3 regions of the Streptomyces sp. NPDC012637 genome follow, and region 3 is predicted to be linked to each of the others. Evidence: riboswitches for the same ligand, from Rfam matches in the RefSeq annotation. Region 3 holds a riboswitch; each other region holds the start of a gene.
What was found. Region 3 has a riboswitch for cyclic di-AMP ahead of ACFY8W_RS35980 (peptidoglycan DD-metalloendopeptidase family protein). Riboswitches for the same ligand answer to the same signal wherever they lie in the genome.

Region 1 (3,266 bases), on a different contig from region 3:
GCAAGCTGAACGTCGACAGCCGTGCCCAGGCGGTCGTCGTCGCCTACGAGAGCGGGCTCGTCGTCCCGGGCGGACCGGCGCTCTGACCGGCCCGAGGCCCGTCGCCCCGTTGGGGTACGGTCGACCTGCCCCAACAGCCGCCCGTGGGAGCCGAGTTCGTCATGGCGAACGGGCGGGGTGCGAGAGCGGGACGAGTACGGGCAAGCCCTGAACGGGCAAGCCCGACGTAGGCAAGCCCTGAACGGGCAAGCCCGACGTAGGCAAGCCCTGAACGGGCAAGCCCTGCGCAGGCGGGCCGAGCAGCGACGCACCCGAGCAGCACCACGCCGAGCAGCGCCACGCCGAGCGGCACCACACCGAGCAGATTCACGCCGGGACACACCGAGCACCAGGCAGACGAGGAGACGCGACCATGACCCGTCCGGACGGACCGCGGCCGGCACCCGAACCGATACCGCTCGACCTCCCCGTGGACGGGGCGACGCTCCGCGTGCTGCGCTTCGGCACCGGACCGCGGACCGCCGTCGCCGCCCACGGCATATCGGCCTCGGGGATGTCCTTCGCGGCCGTCGCCCGGCACCTGCCGGCGGACTGGTCGCTGTACGCGGTCGACCTGCGAGGCCGCGGCGGCAGCTCGACCGCCCCCGGCCCGTACGGCATCGACCGGCACGCCGCCGATCTCGTGACGGCGGCCCGGACCTGGGGCGACGGCGGACCCGTGGCCCTGACAGGGCAGTCCATGGGCGCCTACGTGGCGCTGCGTGCCGCCGCCCGGGAGCCCGGCCTCTTCGCACGCCTCCTGCTGGTCGACGGCGGCCTGCCGCTCCCGCTGCCCGCCGACGCCGACCCCGACGCGGTGCTCGGCGCCAGTCTGGGCCCGGCGCTCGCCCGGCTCTCGATGACGTACGACAGCGACGAGGCCTACGTCGACTTCTTCCGCGCGCACCCGGCGCTCGGGCCGCACTGGAACGAGGACATCGAGGCGTACGTCCGCTACGACCTCACCGGCCCCGAGGGCGCCCGCCGCTCGCGCGCCCAGGAGGCGGCGGTGCGGCAGGACGGGCGGGAACTCCTCACCAGCGCCGCGTCGTTCGGCACGGACCTGGCCGGTCTGAAGGTGCCCACGCTGCTGCTGCACGCGCCGCTCGGGCTGCTCGGCGAGGCGCCCGCCATGCTGCCGCCCGCGCTCGTCGACCACTGGACCGCGCAGGCGCCGAGCCTGACCGCCGAGTTCGTGCCGGACTGCAACCACTACACGATCCTCATGGGCGACCCGGCCTCCATGGTCGCGGAGCGGCTGGTGCCGCCGCACGGCCGCGGCTGATCCGATCCGCATTGCAGGGCAAACCGGACGATGTCCGGTTATTCCACTGCAATACCGGAATGCTGATCCGATTCCGCAACAGGGTATTTCGCTCCCGCATAAAGGACCCGGCCGGGGCGCGTGATCTGAATCACGCCCGGCCTGTCCCCGTCGCTGCTGCCGTGGCGTCAGATCCGGCATGCCGGAAAAGGGTTGGCGCGAGGGCGGTGGCCGGCCTGAATGATCCTTTGGGAATTCCGGGTAGATCGATTTGCCGGGATGAATTCCTGCCTTGTTTTCCGGATTTGTTTTCGCATAGCGTCACCCCGCAACCGGACGGAAACGCCGAATCCTGCCGCCGTCCGGGCGACCGCACTCACCACACTTCCGGCAGGAGCGGGGGACCCAGGTTTGCCGCCGGTCCCGGTCTCCGGGGACGGCTCGGGGTGAAGCCGCGCATGCCGCGGCCGGGCATCTCCTGCCCGAACCCGACAGCTCACCTCGCAGGCGGAGGAGAGGAACCCGCCATGCGTGGACACGGCAAGCACCGCCGCCCCAAGAACGCCCCGCTCGCCCGCGGCATCGCCGCCGTGAGCCTCACCGGCAGCGCCGCGCTCGCGCTCCCGCTGGCCGGAGCCACCGGTGCGGCCGCCGTCGCCCCACACGGCGCGAACTCCGTCACAGTGGCAAAGCCGGCGCTCTCCGCGGCCGTCCAGGCGGTCGCGGATAAGGCTCCGAAGGCGGCATCCAAGGCCGCTCCGGTGAAGTATTCCGTCGTCACCGGGGACTCGCTCTCGAAGATCGCCCGGAAGTACGGCGTGAAGGGCGGCTGGAAGAAGCTCTACCGGGACAACCGGAAGGTCGTCGGCAAGGACCCGGCTCTCATCCGGCCCGGCCAGAAGCTCTCCGTCGCCGCCACCCGGACCGCGCCCCGCCCGGCGGCCCCGTCCACCGCCACCCGGTCCTCCGTCACCCGCGCCTCCGTCACCACGGGCTCGGCCGCCTCCGCCCCGGCCCCGGCGGTCAAGGCCGTCGCCAGCGCCGCCACCAAGGCCGCGGCCGCGGGCTCCACCGGCTACACGTACGCGGACAACCTCGAGGGCTGGATCCGCGAGTCCCTCGACATCATGGCCCGCGAGGGCATCCCCGGTAGCTTCGACGGCATCTACCGCAACATCATGCGCGAGTCGTCCGGCAACCCCCGCGCCATCAACAACTGGGACTCCAACGCCCTCGCCGGCACCCCGTCCAAGGGCCTGCTCCAGGTGATCGACCCCACGTTCCGGGCCTACCACGTCGCCGGCACCGCCAACGACCCGTACGACCCCGTCGCCAACATCACGGCCGCCTGCAACTACGCCGCCGACCGCTACGGCTCCATCGACAACGTCTTCGGCGCCTACTGACCGACCGGTTCGCCGCCGCCGACACGGCCGGGCACCCCTCACGGGGCGCCCGGCCGTGTCGTTCTCCCGGAAATCGATGAAACCTTCCCGCCGTCTCTGCCGTCCTCCCCTGCGGGAGCCGTTCGGGACGAAGACGCTGGGAGTGGGCACCGCATGGGGCTGAAGGGCAAGTACACCGCACACATAGCCGTGGTGGCGTCGGCGGTCGCGATCGGTCTTGCCTCGTGGGGGGCCGCCGCGCTGACGGACACCGAGGCCGAGGCCCAGGCGGCGGGGAAGCGGCAGGAGCAGCGGGTGCCGGGCGAGGACGCCAAGGGGCCGGCACAGGTGCCGCCGGTGAAGGTGCCCCAGAGCATCGCGCACGGAGCGGAGGCCGGCGGCAGGTCGGTGAACATCACCATCGACGACGGCCCCGACCCCCGGTGGACGCCCAAGGTGCTCGACATCCTCAAGGAGAACGACGTCAAGGCCGTGTTCTGCATGGTCGGTCCGCGGGCGAAGGAGTTCCCCGAGCTGGTCAAGCGGGTCGTGGCGGAGGGCCACCGGCTCTGCGACCA
Region 2 (3,266 bases), on a different contig from region 3:
TGACCTTGACCAGGAGGGCGTTGGCGCTGCCCTCCTCGATGCCGCGGGCGAGGCGCTCCGGGTTGGTGACGAACAGGTCGTCGCCGACGAGCTGCACCTTGGTGCCGAGCTTCTCGGTAATGGCCTTCCAGCCGGCCCAGTCGTCCTCGAACAGCGGGTCCTCGATGGAGACCAGCGGGTACGCGGCGACGAGCTCCTCGTAGTACTCGGTCATCTCGGCGGCCGAGCGGGACTTGCCCTCGAACTCGTACTTGCCGTCCTTGTAGAACTCGGAGGCGGCGCAGTCGAGCGCGAGCGCGATGTCCTTGCCCGGGACGTAGCCGGCCTGCTTGATGGCCTCGACGATGAGGTCGAGCGCGGCGCGGTTGGAGTCCAGGTTCGGGGCGAAGCCGCCCTCGTCGCCGAGGCCGGTGGACAGGCCCTTGGTCTTCAGGACGGACTTGAGGGTGTGGTAGACCTCGGTGCCCCAGCGCAGGGCCTCGGAGAAGGACTCCGCGCCGATCGGCGCGATCATGAACTCCTGGATGTCCACGTTGGAGTCGGCGTGCGAGCCGCCGTTCAGGATGTTCATCATCGGAACGGGCAGCAGGTGCGCGTTCGGGCCGCCGAGGTAGCGGAAGAGCGGCAGGTCGGAGGCCTCGGAGGCGGCGTGCGCGACGGCGAGGGAGACGCCGAGGATGGCGTTGGCGCCGAGCGAGGACTTGTCCGGGGTGGCGTCCAGGTCGAACATCGCCTGGTCGATCAGGCGCTGCTCGGTGGCGTCGTAACCGACGAGCTCCGGGCCGATCTGCTCGATGACGGCGAGAACGGCCTTCTCCACGCCCTTGCCCTGGTAACGGTTGGGGTCACCGTCGCGGAGCTCGAGGGCCTCGAACGCACCGGTGGAGGCACCGGACGGAACGGCAGCACGGCCGGTGCTGCCGTCGTCGAGGCCGACCTCGACCTCGACCGTGGGGTTGCCTCGGGAGTCCAGGATTTCCCGGGCTACGACGACGTCGATGGACGGCACGAGCATCTCCTTCTGGGATGTGACGCTGGTTGTGACGCATGCGGCAAGGTCTCGTACGCCTTGCGACACGAGCCTAACCGGCCCGGGGGCTCCGGCCAGCCGGGCGCCCGCCCCCTGGGACGAAAAAGGACCCAAGGGCATGCATCTGAGGACGAAAGACCCCTTACCTACTCATCGGTAGGGTCCGGGGACGAGGAAACCCCGGCCCGGAGCGCACGGGGGAAGGGCACTCCGGACCGGGGTGGTCACTCACCGCGGGTGGGTCGGCAGGCTCACTTGAGGTGGAGCTGCTGGCCCGGGTAGATCAGGTCGGCGTCGTCGACGACGTCCTTGTTCAGCTCGAAGAGCTTGGCCCATCCGCCCTTGACGCCGTGCGCCTGGGCGATCTTGCTGAGGGTGTCGCCGGCGACGACCTTGTACTCGCCGTCACCCTTCTTGACCTTCTTGCCGGTCGGGGTGGTGACGGTCTTCTTGGCGTCGGCCTTCTTCGGGGCGGTCTGCTTCGGGGCGGACTGCTTCGGGGCCTGGCGCTGCTCGCTGCGGGTCGTCGGCTGCTCGGTGGAGCGCTTCGGAGCGGTGGTGGTGCTCTCGGCGGAGCCGCCGCTGTACGTGGCGCCGGAGAGGCCCACGCCACAGCTCGGCCACGCGCCCTTGCCCTGGCCCGCGAGGACCTTCTCGGCGATGGCGATCTGCTGCGACTTGGAGGCCTGGTCGGCGGTCGCGGCGTAGGCGGTGCCGCCGTACGCGGCCCAGGTGGAGGCCGAGAACTGCAGGCCGCCGTAGTAGCCGTTGCCGGTGTTGATGGACCAGTTGCCGCCGGACTCGCACTGGGCGACGGCGTCCCATTCGGAGGCCGTGGCGGCCGAGGCGGTGCCGGCGGCCATCAGCGGGGCCGCGACGGCGACACCGGCGGCACCGGCGAGCGCGATGGCGCGGGTGGCCTTGGAGGAACGGCGGTGTTTGCCCTTGCCGGAAAGCAGCATGGAAGTTCTCCTCACCGACGCCTACGAGGTGAGCTGTCGGGTTCGGGCGAGTGAGTTGCCCGGCCGCGTGTCCTAGCACGCGGCTTCACCCCAAGCCGGTCGTCGGCCGTCTGTCTCAACGGCCGGGGCCGGCACTTACCTTGGGTCCCCCGCTCCTGCCTTCGGCGCTTGCGCGACGACTGTTCCCTCCGTCCGGCGGCAGGATTCGGCGTACCGGTCGGCGGGGCCCGCGGTGGCGAGCGGTCACGACCGTAGACACACACCCGGGAGAAGTTCAAAGGGCATCAACCCGGGAAAATCGCCCCTACTTGCACTCCGTCAGGAGGTGTTTGCGCAGGTGAGGGGCGACCTCGGCAAAGTTTGCGGTCGTGACACGCCCGTTCGGCAAGAGAGACCCATGTCTCACTTGCACAGAAGCGGACATTCAGCCGCGAACTACCCCTTGCCCACGAGCTCGTCGAGCTCCAACTCCAGGCTCTGACCAGGGAGGATGAGGTCGGGGTCGGAGCCGACCGTCTTCTTGTTGGCGTCATAGAGGGCGGCCCAGCCGCCGGTGAGGCCGTTCTCCTGCGCAATGCCCGACAGGCTGTCACCCGGCTGAACGGTGTATTCGTCCGGCTTGTCCGTCTTGTCGGCGTCCCTCGAACCCTCGGCACTTTCGCCCGCCTTGTCGGCCGGGGTCGCGTCCGGGGCCGCGTGGCGTCCGGATTCGGGCGCGGTGTCCGTCATGCCCGGTTCTTCTGTCGCGGCGTCACCTCGGTGCTTGCCGGTGCCGGGAGCGGTCGCGTCCGGCGTTTCCGGAGTACCGGGCGTAACCGACGTGTCGGGCGTACCGGGCGTACCGGGCGTCGCGGGGGTGGCGGGCGTGGTCGGCGTGCCCGTCGAGGGAGTGCCGGACGCCGGGCCCGTCGGGGTGGCGGGAGCCGCCGGGGTGGTGGTCGTGGCCGAGGGCTCGGGAGCCGTCGCGGTGGAGCCGGCGGGCAGGCCGTCGGTCCGGTTCGACTCGGGGCGGGGGCCCGCCGACTCCTCGGCGGGCGTGCCCGGGCCCGGGTCGACGGCGGGCGCCTTGCCGTCGTTGGTCAGGCCGGCGATCGGGGCGCAGGTGGCCCACTGGTTGTCACCGGCCGCGAGCGCCTTGTCCGCGACGGCGATCTGCTGGGCGCGGCTCGCGAGGTCCGCGCTCGGCGCGTAGGCGAGGCCGCCGTGGCGCTCCCAGCTCTCCTGGGTGAACTGGAGCCCTCCGTAGAGCCCGTTGCCGAAGTTGGCGCTCCAGG
Region 3 (3,266 bases):
GCCCCGGAGCGCGGCGCGCTCGACAACGGTCTGACCGTGCTGCGCTGCCACCGCCCCGGCCAGCAGGTGGTGGCCGTCGAGATCTTCCTCGACGCCCCGCTGGACGCCGAGCCCGAGGGCCTGGACGGCGTCGCCACGATCATGGCCAGGGCCCTGTCCGAGGGCACCGACCAGCACTCGGCCGAGGAGTTCGCCGCCGAGCTGGAGCGCTGCGGCGCCACCCTGGACGCGCACGCCGACCACCCTGGCGTACGGGTCTCCCTCGAGGTGCCGGTCTCCCGGCTCCCCAAAGCGCTCGGCCTGCTCTCCGAGGCCCTGATCGCCCCGGCGTTCGTCGAGACCGAGGTCGAGCGGCTGGTCCGCAACCGGCTGGACGAGATCCCGCACGAGACGGCCAATCCGGGCCGTCGCGCCGCCAAGCAGCTCTCCAAGGAGCTGTTCCCGGCCGCCTCGCGCATGTCCCGGCCGCGCCAGGGCACCGAGGAGACGGTCGCCGCGATCGACGCCGCCGCCGTGCGCGCCTTCTACGACGCGCACGTCCGTCCGGCCGCCGCCACCGCCGTCGTGGTCGGCGACCTGACCGGTGTCGACCTGGACAAGGTGCTCGCGGACACCCTCGGCGCCTGGAGCGGCAAGCCGGCCGCGCCGCGCCCGATGCCGCCCGTCACGGCCGACGACACCGGCCGGGTCGTCATCGTGGACCGGCCCGGCGCCGTCCAGACGCAGCTGCTCATCGGCCGCGTCGGCGCGGACCGCCACGACCGTGTGTGGGCCGCCCAGGTGCTCGGCACGTACTGCCTCGGCGGCACCCTCACCTCCCGTCTGGACCGCGTCCTGCGCGAGGAGAAGGGCTACACGTACGGCGTGCGGGCCTTCGGCCAGGTGCTGCGTTCCGACGGCGCCGGCAACGGCGCCTCGATGCTCGCCATCAGCGGCTCGGTCGACACTCCCAACACGGGTCCGGCACTTGACGACCTGTGGAAGGTGCTGCGCACCCTGGCCGCCGAGGGCCTGACGGACGCGGAGCGCGACGTGGCCGTGCAGAACCTGGTGGGCGTGGCCCCGCTGAAGTACGAGACGGCCGCGTCCGTCGCCGGGACGCTGGCCGACCAGGTCGAGCAGCACCTCCCGGACGACTACCAGGCGCAGTTGTACGCGCGGCTCGCCGAGACGGGCACGGTGGAGGCGACCGCGGCCGTGGTCAACGCCTTCCCGGTGGACCGGCTCGTGACGGTCCTGGTCGGCGACGCGGCGCAGATCGCGGAGCCGGTGCGGGCGCTCGGCATCGGTGAAGTGACCGTCGTCAGCGGCTGATTGAGCCGCTGTCACACGGCGGAGAGGACCCCGACGACCACGTTCGTCGGGGTCCTCCCCTTTGTCCGTATTGCTGAGGAGCGTGGTCTTCTGCCCTGTGGCATGTCTTACAAACGGGCGAGTGTGTTTGGCGATTGACAGAAGATCGGCCTAGCGTCGACCCGGCTGTCCGGCCGTTGCACGACGCCGCATCCGCGGCAACGGACAGTCATCGCCGAGTCCCCCTGAGGCGCGAGCCTGGGGAGCCGGGGACCCACACGCAGTCCCTGGGGTGAATCGGACGCCTTCGCTCAGGCGGAGGGGCCCGTAGGAGACCTTCCTGCTCCGAACCCGTCAGCTAACCCGGTAGGCGAGAGGGAAGGAAAGGATCAGCCACTACATGGCGTTCACCCGTGCCACCGGGAAGCATCGTGGTCCGAGCCGGATGGCGCGCCGCAGCGCCGGCATCGCCGGCGTGGCGACGCTCGCCACCACCGGCGTCATCGGCACCCTCGCCTCCCCGGCGCTCGCCGCCGACACGGACGACACCTCCCTCGAGGACACCGGCCTCACCCAGGTGATCGCCGAGGAGTCCCTCGCCGAGCGCGTCGACGCCCAGGCCGCCGGCCAGGAGAAGGCCGCCGTCGAGGCCGAGGCCCGCATCAAGGCCGCCGCCGAGGCGAAGCGCAAGGCCGAGGCCCGCGCCAAGGAGATCCGCGAGGCCAAGGAGCGCGCCGCCCGTGAGGCCGAGCGCAAGCGCCTGGCCTCCTTCCAGCTCCCCGTCGCCGGCTCGTACGTGAGCACCGGCTACAAGACCGGCGGCTCGCTCTGGTCCTCCGGCAGCCACTCCGGCATCGACTTCCACGCCGCCTACGGCACCAAGGTCGTGTCCGTCGGCTCCGGCACCGTCGTCGAGGCCGGCTGGGGCGGCGCGTACGGCAACAACATCGTGATCCGGATGAACGACGGCACGTACACCCAGTACGGCCACCTCTCCGCCATCACCGTCCGCGTCGGCCAGAAGGTCACCCCGGGCGAGCAGATCGGCGTCTCCGGCTCGTCCGGCAACTCCACCGGCCCGCACCTCCACTTCGAGGCGCGCACCGGCGCGGACTACGGCTCCGACATCAACCCGATCTCCTACCTGCGCGCCCGCGGCGTCAACGTCTGACGCGGACGCCCGAGGCGGGCGTCCGGCGCGCGTATCCCGCGCGTTCCGGCGCACGGATCCCGCACGAAAGCCCCGGCTCGAAAAGAGCCGGGGCTTTTTGCGTTCTTTGTCACCGGGCGCCATCGGAAATTCCGCCGTCCTGCAATAGAGTCGCCGGACAGGCGCCGCCCGACGGGGGTTTCGCGCGGACGAATTCGGAGGTCGGACATGCGCATTCCCGCGCACTCGGTATGCACGGCGATCCGGGACGACATCGTCTCCGGGGTGTACGCGCGGGGCGCCAGACTGACCGAGGAACAGCTCGCCCGCCGCTACGGCGTCTCCCGCGTGCCGGTCCGCGAGGCGCTGCGCACCCTGGAGTCCGAGGGCTTCGTGGTGAGCCGCCGGCACGCCGGCGCCCATGTCGCCGAGCCCACCGTCCAGGAGGCCGCCGACCTGCTCGACATGCGGTCCCTGCTGGAGCCGCTGGGTGCCGCCCGGGCGGCACAGCGCCGCACCGACGCCCACCTCAAGGTGCTGCGCGGCCTGGTCAGACTGGGCCAGGAGCGGGCCAGGAGCAACCGCGGCGAGGACCTGGCGGCTCTCGGCGGCTGGTTCCACGAGACCCTCGCCCAGGCCTCGGGCAGTCCGCCGCTCACGACGCTGCTCACCCAGCTGCGGCACAAGATCGCCTGGATGTACGCGGTCGAGCCGCCGGAGCGGCCTGCCGAGTCCTGGGCCGAGCACGGGGCGATCGTGGACGCCGTCGCCCGGCGCGACGCCGAGCGGGCCCGGGCCCTGACGGCGCTGCACGTGGAGCGCG

Region 1: it holds a riboswitch for cyclic di-AMP, as region 3 does, so the genes downstream of both, ACFY8W_RS02230 (transglycosylase SLT domain-containing protein) here and ACFY8W_RS35980 (peptidoglycan DD-metalloendopeptidase family protein) in region 3, are expected to answer to the same signal.
Region 2: it holds a riboswitch for cyclic di-AMP, as region 3 does, so the genes downstream of both, ACFY8W_RS33250 (transglycosylase family protein) here and ACFY8W_RS35980 (peptidoglycan DD-metalloendopeptidase family protein) in region 3, are expected to answer to the same signal.

Annotation. Positions count from the first base shown of each region.
Region 1 is NZ_JBIBDS010000001.1:507,379-510,644, reverse strand. Features, by position in the region: gene ACFY8W_RS02240 (response regulator) at 1-86, shown strand, start outside; gene ACFY8W_RS02235 (alpha/beta fold hydrolase) at 413-1,324, shown strand; cyclic di-AMP (ydaO/yuaA leader) riboswitch at 1,671-1,826, shown strand; gene ACFY8W_RS02230 (transglycosylase SLT domain-containing protein) at 1,831-2,709, shown strand; gene ACFY8W_RS02225 (polysaccharide deacetylase family protein) at 2,863-3,266, shown strand, end outside.
Region 2 is NZ_JBIBDS010000010.1:52,208-55,473, forward strand. Features, by position in the region: gene eno (phosphopyruvate hydratase) at 1-1,015, opposite strand, end outside; gene ACFY8W_RS33250 (transglycosylase family protein) at 1,282-1,992, opposite strand; cyclic di-AMP (ydaO/yuaA leader) riboswitch at 1,996-2,169, opposite strand; gene ACFY8W_RS33255 (transglycosylase family protein) at 2,428-3,266, opposite strand, start outside.
Region 3 is NZ_JBIBDS010000012.1:130,565-133,830, forward strand. Features, by position in the region: gene ACFY8W_RS35975 (insulinase family protein) at 1-1,314, shown strand, start outside; cyclic di-AMP (ydaO/yuaA leader) riboswitch at 1,517-1,681, shown strand; gene ACFY8W_RS35980 (peptidoglycan DD-metalloendopeptidase family protein) at 1,694-2,464, shown strand; gene ACFY8W_RS35985 (FCD domain-containing protein) at 2,672-3,266, shown strand, end outside.